Regions from separate parts of the Streptomyces sp. NPDC052301 genome, predicted to be linked through region 3. Evidence: riboswitches for the same ligand, from Rfam matches in the RefSeq annotation. Region 3 holds a riboswitch; each other region holds the start of a gene.
What was found. A riboswitch is a leader RNA that binds a small molecule or an ion and turns the genes downstream of it on or off. The one in region 3 is predicted to bind cyclic di-AMP.
Positions count from the first base shown of each region.

Region 1: it holds a riboswitch for cyclic di-AMP, as region 3 does, so the genes downstream of both, ACIHEJ_RS37190 (M23 family metallopeptidase) here and ACIHEJ_RS06780 (C40 family peptidase) in region 3, are expected to answer to the same signal.
Region 2: it holds a riboswitch for cyclic di-AMP, as region 3 does, so the genes downstream of both, ACIHEJ_RS34325 (transglycosylase SLT domain-containing protein) here and ACIHEJ_RS06780 (C40 family peptidase) in region 3, are expected to answer to the same signal.

Region 1 is NZ_JBIUBE010000020.1:100,575-103,837, reverse strand. Features, by position in the region: gene ACIHEJ_RS37195 (aldo/keto reductase) at 1-204, opposite strand, end outside; gene ACIHEJ_RS37190 (M23 family metallopeptidase) at 274-1,317, opposite strand; cyclic di-AMP (ydaO/yuaA leader) riboswitch at 1,325-1,494, opposite strand; gene ACIHEJ_RS37185 (PP2C family protein-serine/threonine phosphatase) at 1,756-2,937, opposite strand; tRNA gene ACIHEJ_RS37180 (tRNA-Met) at 3,104-3,177, shown strand.
Region 2 is NZ_JBIUBE010000016.1:148,956-152,218, forward strand. Features, by position in the region: gene ACIHEJ_RS34320 (HAD family hydrolase) at 203-1,015, shown strand; gene ACIHEJ_RS34325 (transglycosylase SLT domain-containing protein) at 1,082-1,570, opposite strand; cyclic di-AMP (ydaO/yuaA leader) riboswitch at 1,576-1,750, opposite strand; gene ACIHEJ_RS34330 (polyprenyl synthetase family protein) at 2,402-3,263, shown strand, end outside.
Region 3 is NZ_JBIUBE010000002.1:678,526-681,788, reverse strand. Features, by position in the region: gene ACIHEJ_RS06790 (LysR family transcriptional regulator) at 1-902, opposite strand, end outside; gene ACIHEJ_RS06785 (LysE family translocator) at 986-1,603, shown strand; gene ACIHEJ_RS06780 (C40 family peptidase) at 1,611-2,084, opposite strand; cyclic di-AMP (ydaO/yuaA leader) riboswitch at 2,087-2,225, opposite strand; gene ACIHEJ_RS06775 (hypothetical protein) at 2,661-2,969, opposite strand; gene ACIHEJ_RS06770 (ATP-dependent Clp protease proteolytic subunit) at 2,977-3,263, opposite strand, start outside.

The sequences.
Region 1 (3,263 bases), on a different contig from region 3:
CGTCTCGGACTCGCCGCCCTTGTTGCCCTCGACCCAGGCGGAGTAGGCGTCGGCGGTGTCGATGAAGTTGCCGCCGGCGGCCGTGTAGGCGTCCAGGACGGCGAAGGAGGTCTCCTCGTCGGCGGTCCAGCCGAAGACGTTGCCGCCGAGGGAGAGCGGGAAGACCTCGAGGTCGGAGGAGCCGAGTGTGCGCAGAGAAGTCATGCTCGATGTCAACGCCGGCGGTGGATGATCGCATTCCGCCGCAGGCGCCTGTTCACGAGGACGACACGCTCAGGGGGTGAGGCCCTTGGACCGCAGCCAGGGCGCCGGGTCGACGGCGGTGGCCTGGCCGTTCGGGTGCACCTCGAGGTGCAGGTGCGGGCCGGTGACGTTGCCGGTGGCGCCGACCCGGCCGATGACGTCGCCGGTGGAGACCTTCTGGCCGACCGAGACGTTGATCGAGGACTGGTGGCAGAACCACAGCTCGGTGCCGTCGTCCAGGGTGAGGACCGTGCGGTAACCGTAGGCGCCGGCCCAGCCGGCCTGGGTGACCGTGCCGCTGTGGATGGCCTTGATGAGGGTGCCGGTGGGGGCGGCGAAGTCGAGGCCGGTGTGGTAGCCGGAGGACCACATGGAGCCGGGCTGGCCGAAGGTGCCGGTGAGCGTGTACGAGACGACCGGCAGCGTGTACTGCTTGGCCAGCTCGGCCAGCCGCTCGGCCTCGGCGGCCTTCTTGGCGTCGGCCTCGGCCTTCTCCTTGGCGGAGGCGGCCTTGGCGGCGGCCTCCTTCTCCGCCTTGGCGGCGGCGTCGGCGGTCTGCTTCTCGGAAGCGGCGAGCGCGGCGGCGGTGGCCTTGCTGTCGGCCTTGCTCTGCTGCTGCTCGGCCTGGGCCATGATCCGGTTGCGCAGGGCCTCGCCGGCGCCGGTGCTGCTGTCGCTGTCGGCGGTGGTGCCGACGCCGCTGAGCGCGGTGGCGGTGGCCTGGTGCGTGTCGTCGGAGGAGCCGGCGGTGTCGCTGCCGAAGAGGTGGTCGACGGAGGAGGGCAGGTCCGGCAGGGATATGGAGACCGGCGGCTTGCCGGTGTTGGCGCTGGCCATGCCGCCCGCGCCGACCGCGGCCATCACGCCGACGCCGAGGACGGTGGAGCTGCGCGCGAAGCCGCCGCGCTGCTTGGCGACACGGTGCCGGCCGCGGACCGGGGCGACGGAGTCCTCGGTGGGGTTCCACTCCTCCCAGGGGCCCTCGTCGGCGCGGTAGGCGCCGTAGCCGAACGTTTCGGACTCGCGCTGCGCAGGCACGAACGGGGCTTCTGGGGCAGGCCGGTTGGACGCCACGCGGGCGTACTCCTTTCCTTCCTCCGCCTACCGGGTTAGCTGACGGGTTCGGAGCAGGAAGGTCTCCTACGCGCGTATACCGGCCGTGGACTCTAAGCAGTTCACGGCGGTGTTCGCGTGATTCACCCCAAAGTGGTGGTTCCCCGGTTCCCTTGCAGGATTCGGCGCGTGCGCACGGAGCCGCCTCTTGTGACGGCTGGGACGACCGCGCTGCGTTATCGAACGTTAATAGACGTGCCAGGCACTTTCCAAGCCGTTCGGCTTGATCATTAACGTTTTCGGCCGCGGACTTACCGGTCAGGAAGCCTCCAAATCGGGCGAGTTGGCCACGGTTCAGCAGTCTCGGTGTTTTTGATGGTGACTCAGATGTTATGCGCACGGCGGTCACACGGTCACAGGCCGTCACTTCCCGGCGTATCCCCGCCGTCGCCTCACGGCTCAGGGCCGCCGCACGGCGAGGAGCGCCATGTCGTCCGTCATCCCGCCGCCGGAGTGCCGCCGCACCTCGGTGGCGAGCCGGTCGAGGAGCGCGCGAGGGTCGGCGAAGGGCCGCCCGTCGAGCCGACGTTCCAGGTCGTAGAACCGGCCGTGGCCGTCCCGGGCCTCGGACAGTCCGTCGGTGTACAGCAGCAGCGTGGCCCCGCTCGGAAAGCCCGCCTGCAGGGTCCGGTCGGGCCACCTGCCGAGGTCCGCCATGCCCAGTGGCAGCGCGGGCTCGGGCCCGGTCAGGACGCGCACGGTGCCGTCGGCGTACAGCAGCAGCGGCGGTGGATGGCCCCGGTTGACGAGCCGTACGACACCGTCGCCGTGCGGGAGTTCGGCGAGGACGGCGGTGGTGAACCCCTCGAAGGCGTCGATGCCCTCCCGCCGCGTTCCCTCCCGGGCCAGCGCCCGCTCCAGCCGCTCGGCCACCTCCTCCAGGGTGGCCTCGTGCTCGGCCGCCTCCCGGAACGCCCCGATCACCACGGCGATCGCGGCGACCGCGCCCATGCCCTTGCCGCGTACGTCCCCGACGACCAGCCGGACGCCGTACGGGCTGTCCTGCACCGCGTACAGGTCGCCGCCGATGAACGCGTCCTGCCGTGCCGCCTCGTAGCGGGCGGCGATCTCGAAGCCGCCGATCCGCGCGGCGGGCTCCGGCAGCACGGCCCGCTGGGCGGCCTCGGCGACCTCCCGGGCGGAGGCGAGCCGCCGGTCGCCGAGCCGGACCACCCGGTTGATGGCGAGGGCGAGCAGGGCGACCGTGGCGATGGTGACCACGTCGGTGACGGCGGCGACGGCGGGGTGGGCACCCGAGCCTGCGTGCACCGCGTAGCCGGCGGCGAGGGCCGCGAGGCCGGTGAGCACGGTGGTGCGCAGCGACGACAGGGGCGCGGCGATCAGCGGGGCGGCGGAGAAGAACGGGACGGCGGTGAACTCGTTCGGGGTGAGCAGGCCGTACAGGACACCGCTCACGATCAGCAGGGCGGGCAGGGCGCGGGCCAGGGCGCGGGGACCCGGGCGGCGTGGGCGTCGCGGGGGCGGGGGCTCGTCGACGAGGCCCGGAGCGGGCACGGGGTCGCCGGGCAGCCGGCCACCGGCCCTGGCGTACGCGTTCTCCTCCACCTCTCCAGGGCGCACCGCTTGTCTCCCACTGTCCGACGTACGTCCAGATTTGCGGGCGGGACAGCGTGCGGCGAGCGCTGTGGGCCGACCGGATGATCCGTCCCTCCGGCCCTGCCGACGGGCCCGCGGACCACGGATGTGCGTTCCGACCTGCGCATGGGGTACTCTTGAGACACAACGACGCGGGGTGGAGCAGCTCGGTAGCTCGCTGGGCTCATAACCCAGAGGTCGCAGGTTCAAATCCTGTCCCCGCTACTGAAACTCAGGGCCGGAAGCCAGCAATGGTTTCCGGCCCTGAGTGTTTTGCGCACCACAGGTTTGTGCCGCCCCCGGAGGGGCGG
Region 2 (3,263 bases), on a different contig from region 3:
CGACGGTCGCAGCGCGCGCGTGCACGCCCGTACGGCGGCCCTGCACGCCGCGCTGCAGCCGGCCGGCCGCCACGGCGAGGAGCGTCCGCGCGCTCCGACTCCCCCATCAGGGAGCAGCCGGGCACCACTTGGGGCCGGGCAGCACACAAGTACGCGCGATCACAGGTGAGTCGGCCAGGCAGCGTGTCCGTATTCTCTGATCATGGCACCCACCCCCGCGTACGCACTGATCGCCACCGACCTGGACGGGACGCTGCTGCGCCGCGACGACACCGTCTCCGAACGGTCCCTCGCGGCGCTCGCGCGGGTGGCGCGGGCCGGTGCACGCCACCTGGTGGTGACGGGCCGCCCGGCCCCGCGGGTACGACCCCTGCTGGCCGGCCTCGGCTGCCGGGGGCTCGCGGTGTGCGGGCAGGGCGCACAGGTCTACGACGCCGCGACCGACCGTCTGCTCTGGTCGGTGCGGCTGGACCGGGAGCTGGCCGAGACCGCGCTCGGCAAGATCGAGGCCGAGGTGGGGCAGGTCTACGCGGCCGTCGACCAGGACGGCGTGGACGGGCTGACGCTCATCGAGCCCGGGTACCGGATGCCGCACCCGACCCTGCCGGCGGTGCGGGTCGGGCGGCGCGACGACCTGTGGCGCGCGCCCATCAGCAAGGTGCTGCTGCGCCACGCCACGCTGTCCGACGACGCACTGGCGACCCTCGCGCGCGCGGTGGTGGGATCGCTGGCGACGGTCACCATGTCGGGGCCGGGAACCGTGGAACTCCAGCCGTGCGGGGTGACCAAGGCGACCGGGCTGGCGCTGGCCGCCGAGCGGCTGGGCATCGCTCCCGGTCGGGCGCTGGCCTTCGGCGACATGCCCAACGACATCCCGATGTTCGACTGGGCCGGACACGGGGTCGCCATGGCCAACGCCCACCCCGAACTCAAGGCGGTGGCCGACGAGGTCACCTCGTCGAACGAGGACGACGGCATCGCCGTCGTCCTCGAAAGACTGTTCCCGACCGACTGACCGGGATATCAGTAGGAGCCTGTGGCCATCGCCCGGCGGCACCGGTTCGGACGGCGCCGCCGCCGGTCAGTAGGCGCCGAACACGTTGTCGATCGACCCGTACCGGGCGGCCGCGTAGTTGCAGGCGGCGGTGATGTTCGCGACCGGGTCGTAGATGTTGAACGACGTTCCGGCCACGTGGTACGCGTTGAACGTCGGGTCGATGACCTGGAGCAGACCCTTGGACGGGATGCCCTTGGCGGCGTTGGAGTCCCAGAGGTTGATGGCGTTCGGGTTGCCCGAGGACTCCCGGATGATGTTGCGGTAGATGCCGTTGTAGGAGCCCGGGATGCCCTTCTCCGCCATGATCGCGAGGGACTCGCGGATCCAGCCGTCCAGGTTGTTCGGGTACCCGGCCGGGGTGGTGGAGACCGTCGTGGCGGCCGGGGTGGCGGCGGAGGCGCTGGTCGCACCGATGAGCGGCAGGGCGAGGACGGCGGCACCGGTGCCGGCGACGACGAGGGTGCGGGTGAAGCGGTTGTGCCAGGCACGGCGGTGCTGAGCGGCAGCAGGCATGGGGAAGTTCCTCTCCGTCGCCTGCGAGGTGAGCTGTCGGGTTCGGGCGGGGAGGTGCCCGGCCGTGCCTTCCGGGAAGGCACGGCTTCACCCCTAGCCGTTCCGGCGCGACGTGTGCCGTCCGGTCCGGCGCTTACCTGGGTCCCCCGCTCCTGCCGTAGGAATGAGTTCGTGGATGGGTATGCGGGCGGCGGCAGGATTCGGCGTTCCGCCCGACGGCCCGGAACGTATGCGAGAGCACATGTCCGGAACAAGTCGCGGATCCACACAACGCCCCATTTGACCTTGGTCTGTGCCGTATGGGGTACTTGATCCTTTGCGTTTGCCAAGCCTCAACTCGCCGACCGGGCAAGGAGGGAGGGGTCGCGGTGCGGGGTCGGGGGCGCCGGCGGAAGCACGTGACCCAACTCACGGAATAACGAAATGCGTCAAATCGGACATGGTGGATTCGGGCGATTTGCGCTCGGTTCGGGCGGCGGTGGAACCCATGACGAGGTGCCCGTCGTTGTCCTGGCGGGGTGCCCGTCGTCATGTCTGTCGTCGCGGCGGCCGTCATGGCGGTGGTCTCGGCCGTGCGGAGGGTGGCGTGCGCGTTACTCCGCTCGCCTCCCCGGTACGCGACAAAGCGGATGGGGTGGGGTTAAGTCGATAAATGTCCGTTCTTACCATCCGATCGCAAACATAACGGTCATGATCCGATACCGCCCAGGCTGGACCGGTGGGCGCTATCGGTGATCGAAACAGGACCGGATACGCTGACTTGAGTGAGGGCAGCGACCTATCGACAAACCGCGTAATCGCCAGCAGACACCAGCAGACAGGAGACCCCTCGTGACCGTCGTCGGGCCGTTCGGGCTGAGCGTGCGGGACCAGGCTCTGGAAGCCGATGTCCAGGCCGGATTGGCGGCTGTCGAGGAAGGCTTGCTCGAGGCCACCAAGAGCGAGGTCCCGTTCATCACGGAGGCCGCGCAGCACCTCGTACGGGCCGGCGGGAAGCGGTTCCGGCCGCTGCTCGTGATGCTCGCGGCGCAGTTCGGCGACCCCTACGCGCCGGGCGTCGTCCCGTCGGCCGTGGTCGTGGAGCTGACCCACCTCGCCACGCTGTACCACGACGACGTCATGGACGAGGCTGCCGTGCGGCGCGGCGTGGACAGCGCCAACACCCGCTGGGGCAACTCCGTCGCGGTCCTCACCGGTGACTTCCTCTTCGCCCGCGCCTCCCAGATCCTCGCCGACCTCGGCCCCGAGGCGGTCCGGGTGCAGGCCCTCGCGTTCGAGCGGCTGGTCACCGGCCAGATCCTGGAGACCGCGGGTCCCTCGGACGGCCGTGACCCGGTCGAGCACTACCTGGACGTGCTCGGTGGCAAGACGGGTTCGCTGGTGGCGGTGTCGTGCCGGTTCGGCGCGATGATGTCCGGCGCCGACGAGACGGTCGTCGACGTGCTCACCCAGTACGGTGAGCGGCTCGGGGTCGCCTTCCAGCTCGCCGACGACGTCCTGGACATCGCCTCCGACTCCCACGAGTCCGGCAAGACCCCGGGCACCGACCTGCGCGAGGGCATCCCGACCCTGCCCGTGCTCCGGCTGCGCGAGCGGGCGGCCCGGCTGGGGCTGCCCGAGGACATCGAGCTGTGCGAGCTGCTGGACTCCGACCTCAGCGACGACGCCCGGCACGCCCGGGCGCTGGCGGCGT
Region 3 (3,263 bases):
CCCGCCCGCCCGAAGGCCCCCCGCAGCAGAGCCCGGAACGCATCCGCCGCCGGGGCCGCCTCGTCCGCGCGGTGGGCCACCGAGATCGTCCGGCGCAGGTCCGCGTCCAACGGCCGCACAGCGACCGGGGTGGCCGCCGTCCGCGCCACCATCTCCGGTACGACCGCCACCCCGAGGCCCGCGCTGACGAGCGCGCACACCACCGCGTACCCGGGAGTCGGCACCAGCAGCGCCGGTGTGGCGCCCGACGCGGCGAGCAGCGCCTCGATCTCCCGCCGGGCCGGATGCCGCGGCGCCATGCTGATCAGCGGCTGCCCGGCCAGCTCCGCCGGCGGCAGCCGGGACGACGACGTGCTCAGCGCGTGCCCGGGAGCGGTCACCAGCACCAGCTCCTCCACCAGCACCGGCTCCAGACGCACGGAGGACGGCACCGGGACGGGCTCGGCCGGGTGGTAGGTGTGCGTCAGCGCCAGGTCCACCTCGCCTGCCGCCACCGCGGTGACCCCGGACGGCGGGTCGTAGTCCGCCACCGACAGCGTCACGTCCGGATGTGCCCGGCGGAACGCGCTCAGCGCCGGCGGCAGCAGATGCACCCCCGCCGTCGGAAAGGTCCCGAGCCGCAGCGCGCCGCCGCTGAGTCCGGTGAGCCGGGACAGCTCGTGCCGGGCCTGCGCCAGTTCGTCGAGCACCCGGCGGGCCCGCGCCACCAGCACCTCGCCCGCCTCGGTCAGCCGGGCCCCGCGGTGGTGGCGGACGAGCAGCGCGGTGCCCGCCTCCCGCTCCAGCTTCGCCAACTGCTGGGAGAGCGCGGGCGGGGTGTAGCCGAGCCGGTCGGCGGCCCGGGTGATGGAGCCGGCCTCCGCGACGGCCACCAGTGCGGCCAGCCGGGTGGGGTCGTACATGGCATCAGCCTAAAGCAATGCTTAAGGCTCACGTAGATGATTCGAAATACCTGGTGAAGGCTCCCTCGCGGCAGGCTGGTCGCATGGACGGACAGCTCATCGCCTTCACCGGGATCGCCGCAGGACTCGTCGCCATGCCGGGCGCCGACTTCACCGTCGTGGTCCGCAACGCGCTGGTCTCCCGGCGGGCCGGCGCGGTCTGCGGGCTCGGGATCGCGGGCGGCCTCCTGGTGCACACCACCCTGGCGGTGGCCGGGGTCGCGGCCGTGCTGGTGGCCGTGCCCGCGCTGTTCCGGGCGCTGCAGCTGCTGGGCGGCGCCTATGTGCTGCAGCTCGGGGTGCGCACCCTGTGGGCGCTGCGGCGGCCCGCCCGGACGCCCGAGGAGAGCGCGGCCGCGACCGCGCACCCGCTGCGGCAGGGCTTCGTCACCAACGTACTCAACCCCAAGGCCTCGCTGACCTTCCTCAGCCTGCTGCCGCAGTTCGTGCCCGCGGGGAGCCATGCGCTGCCCCGGACGCTGCTGCTCGCGCTGATCGTGTGCGCGCTGGCCCTGGCGTGGTTCCAGGCGGTCGCCCTGCTGGTGGACCGGCTCGGCGGATGGCTGCGCCGGCCCCGGGCCGCCCGTGGGCTCCAGGCGGGCACCGGGGTGGCGCTGACGGCGCTGGGCGCGGCCCTGCTGCTGGAGCCGCTCCTGGCCTGACGCCGGGTCAGCTGACCCGGCCGTACCAGACGCTCTTGGTCCAGATCTTCTCGAGCCTGACCACGGAACCGGTCCTCGGGGCGTGCCAGATCTTGTTGTGGCCGGCGTAGATGCCGACGTGGTAGACGCTGGAACCCGAGTGGAAGAAGACCAGGTCACCGGCCTTGCGGTGGCCGGAGGAGATGTGGTGCGTCTTGTTGTACTGCTGGGCTGCGGTACGCGGCAGGGTCTTGCCCGCCTTCTTGAACGAGTAGAGCGTCAGTCCCGAGCAGTCGAACCGGCGCGGTCCGGTGGCTCCGTACTGGTACGGCGACCCCTTCTTGGAGGCCGCGACCTGGAGTGCTTTCGTCGCGAGCGTCGCGGCCGAGGCGTCGGTGGCGAGGCCCGGGACCGCGATGGAGCCGCCCACGGCGGCCAGGGTGAGGGCCGAGGCCGTACCGGCCCGGGCCATGAGCGACGGGACACGATTGAGCGCAGTCATGCGCAACCCTTCGTCAGCCGCCTGTGAAGGATGACCTGTCGGATTCGGGCTGGCGAAGTTGCCCGGCCGCGTTGCCGCGGCTTCACCCCAAGGATCGCTCGGAACCTCCGCCCGTCTGCCACGAGCAGACGAACATCCGTGCCGGCGACCCGTCTTGCCTGGGTCCTCCACTCCTGCCGATCCACTCCTGTCGACCGGTTATCCGAGCGGCGGCAGGACTCGGCGTCCGCCCGGATCGCCCCGCCGTTGTGGCGGGGGCTTGTCGTCAGACAGGGATCTTCACCTACAGCTGTCCGAAAATCCCAACGGAACCGGGGATTTGTGGCGTTACTCACCACTCACCCGTTCGGGTGGACAGGGCTGTGTTCGAGTCGCCGTCAGATGCCGGTCGTAGCCCCGGACCTGGGGCGGAACCACGATTCGCGGATCTCGGAACGGCGCGGAGCGCAACTCGGGAGGCCCGGAAAACGATCTGGAAGTACACCGGTCGGCGGTACGCCGTTCGGGCCGTTTCGTGTCCGGCCCGAACGGTTCGTGTCGACGCGGCGGACCCCCCGGGCCGGAGCGGCGTCCGGATCAGCCGACGCAGTCCGGCGGGAGCGCGACGCGCGCGGTCCGGCGTTCCCCGTCCAGCACCCGCAACGCCCGTGCCAGCGTGTCGCCGTGCAGCTCCGTCTCGCCCCGACGGTGCATCAGCGCGAGCGCGTCACGCAGCTCTGCCGCCTTGCGCACCAGGGCCTGGGCCGCGCGCAGGCCGGCATAGGTGTCCCCGTGCCGGGCCGGATTGATGCGGCCCAGCAGGTCGGCGGCCTCCAGGTAACGGTCGATCAGTTCCCCCTCGGCACGGGTCAGAGCGGGCAGCGGGGGCAGCTCGGGTGGCAGCATCGGCGGCTCACCTCGCGTCCCGCGCGCCGGGCACGCTCCGGCGGCTGGGCACGACGCCGTCCACCAGGCCGTAGGACAGCGCGCCGGACGCGTCCAGGACCAGGTCACGCTCCAGATCGCCGTGCACCTGGTCCGCCGTGCGCCCGGTGTGCCGCACCAGCATCTCCTCGGTCAGGGTGCGGGTGCGGACCAACTCCGCGGCCTGGATGACCAGGTCGCTGGGCTGGCCCTCCACCGGCTCCGGCAGCTGGGGCTGTTCGATCACCATGCGTGCGCCGGGCAGGGCGAACCGCT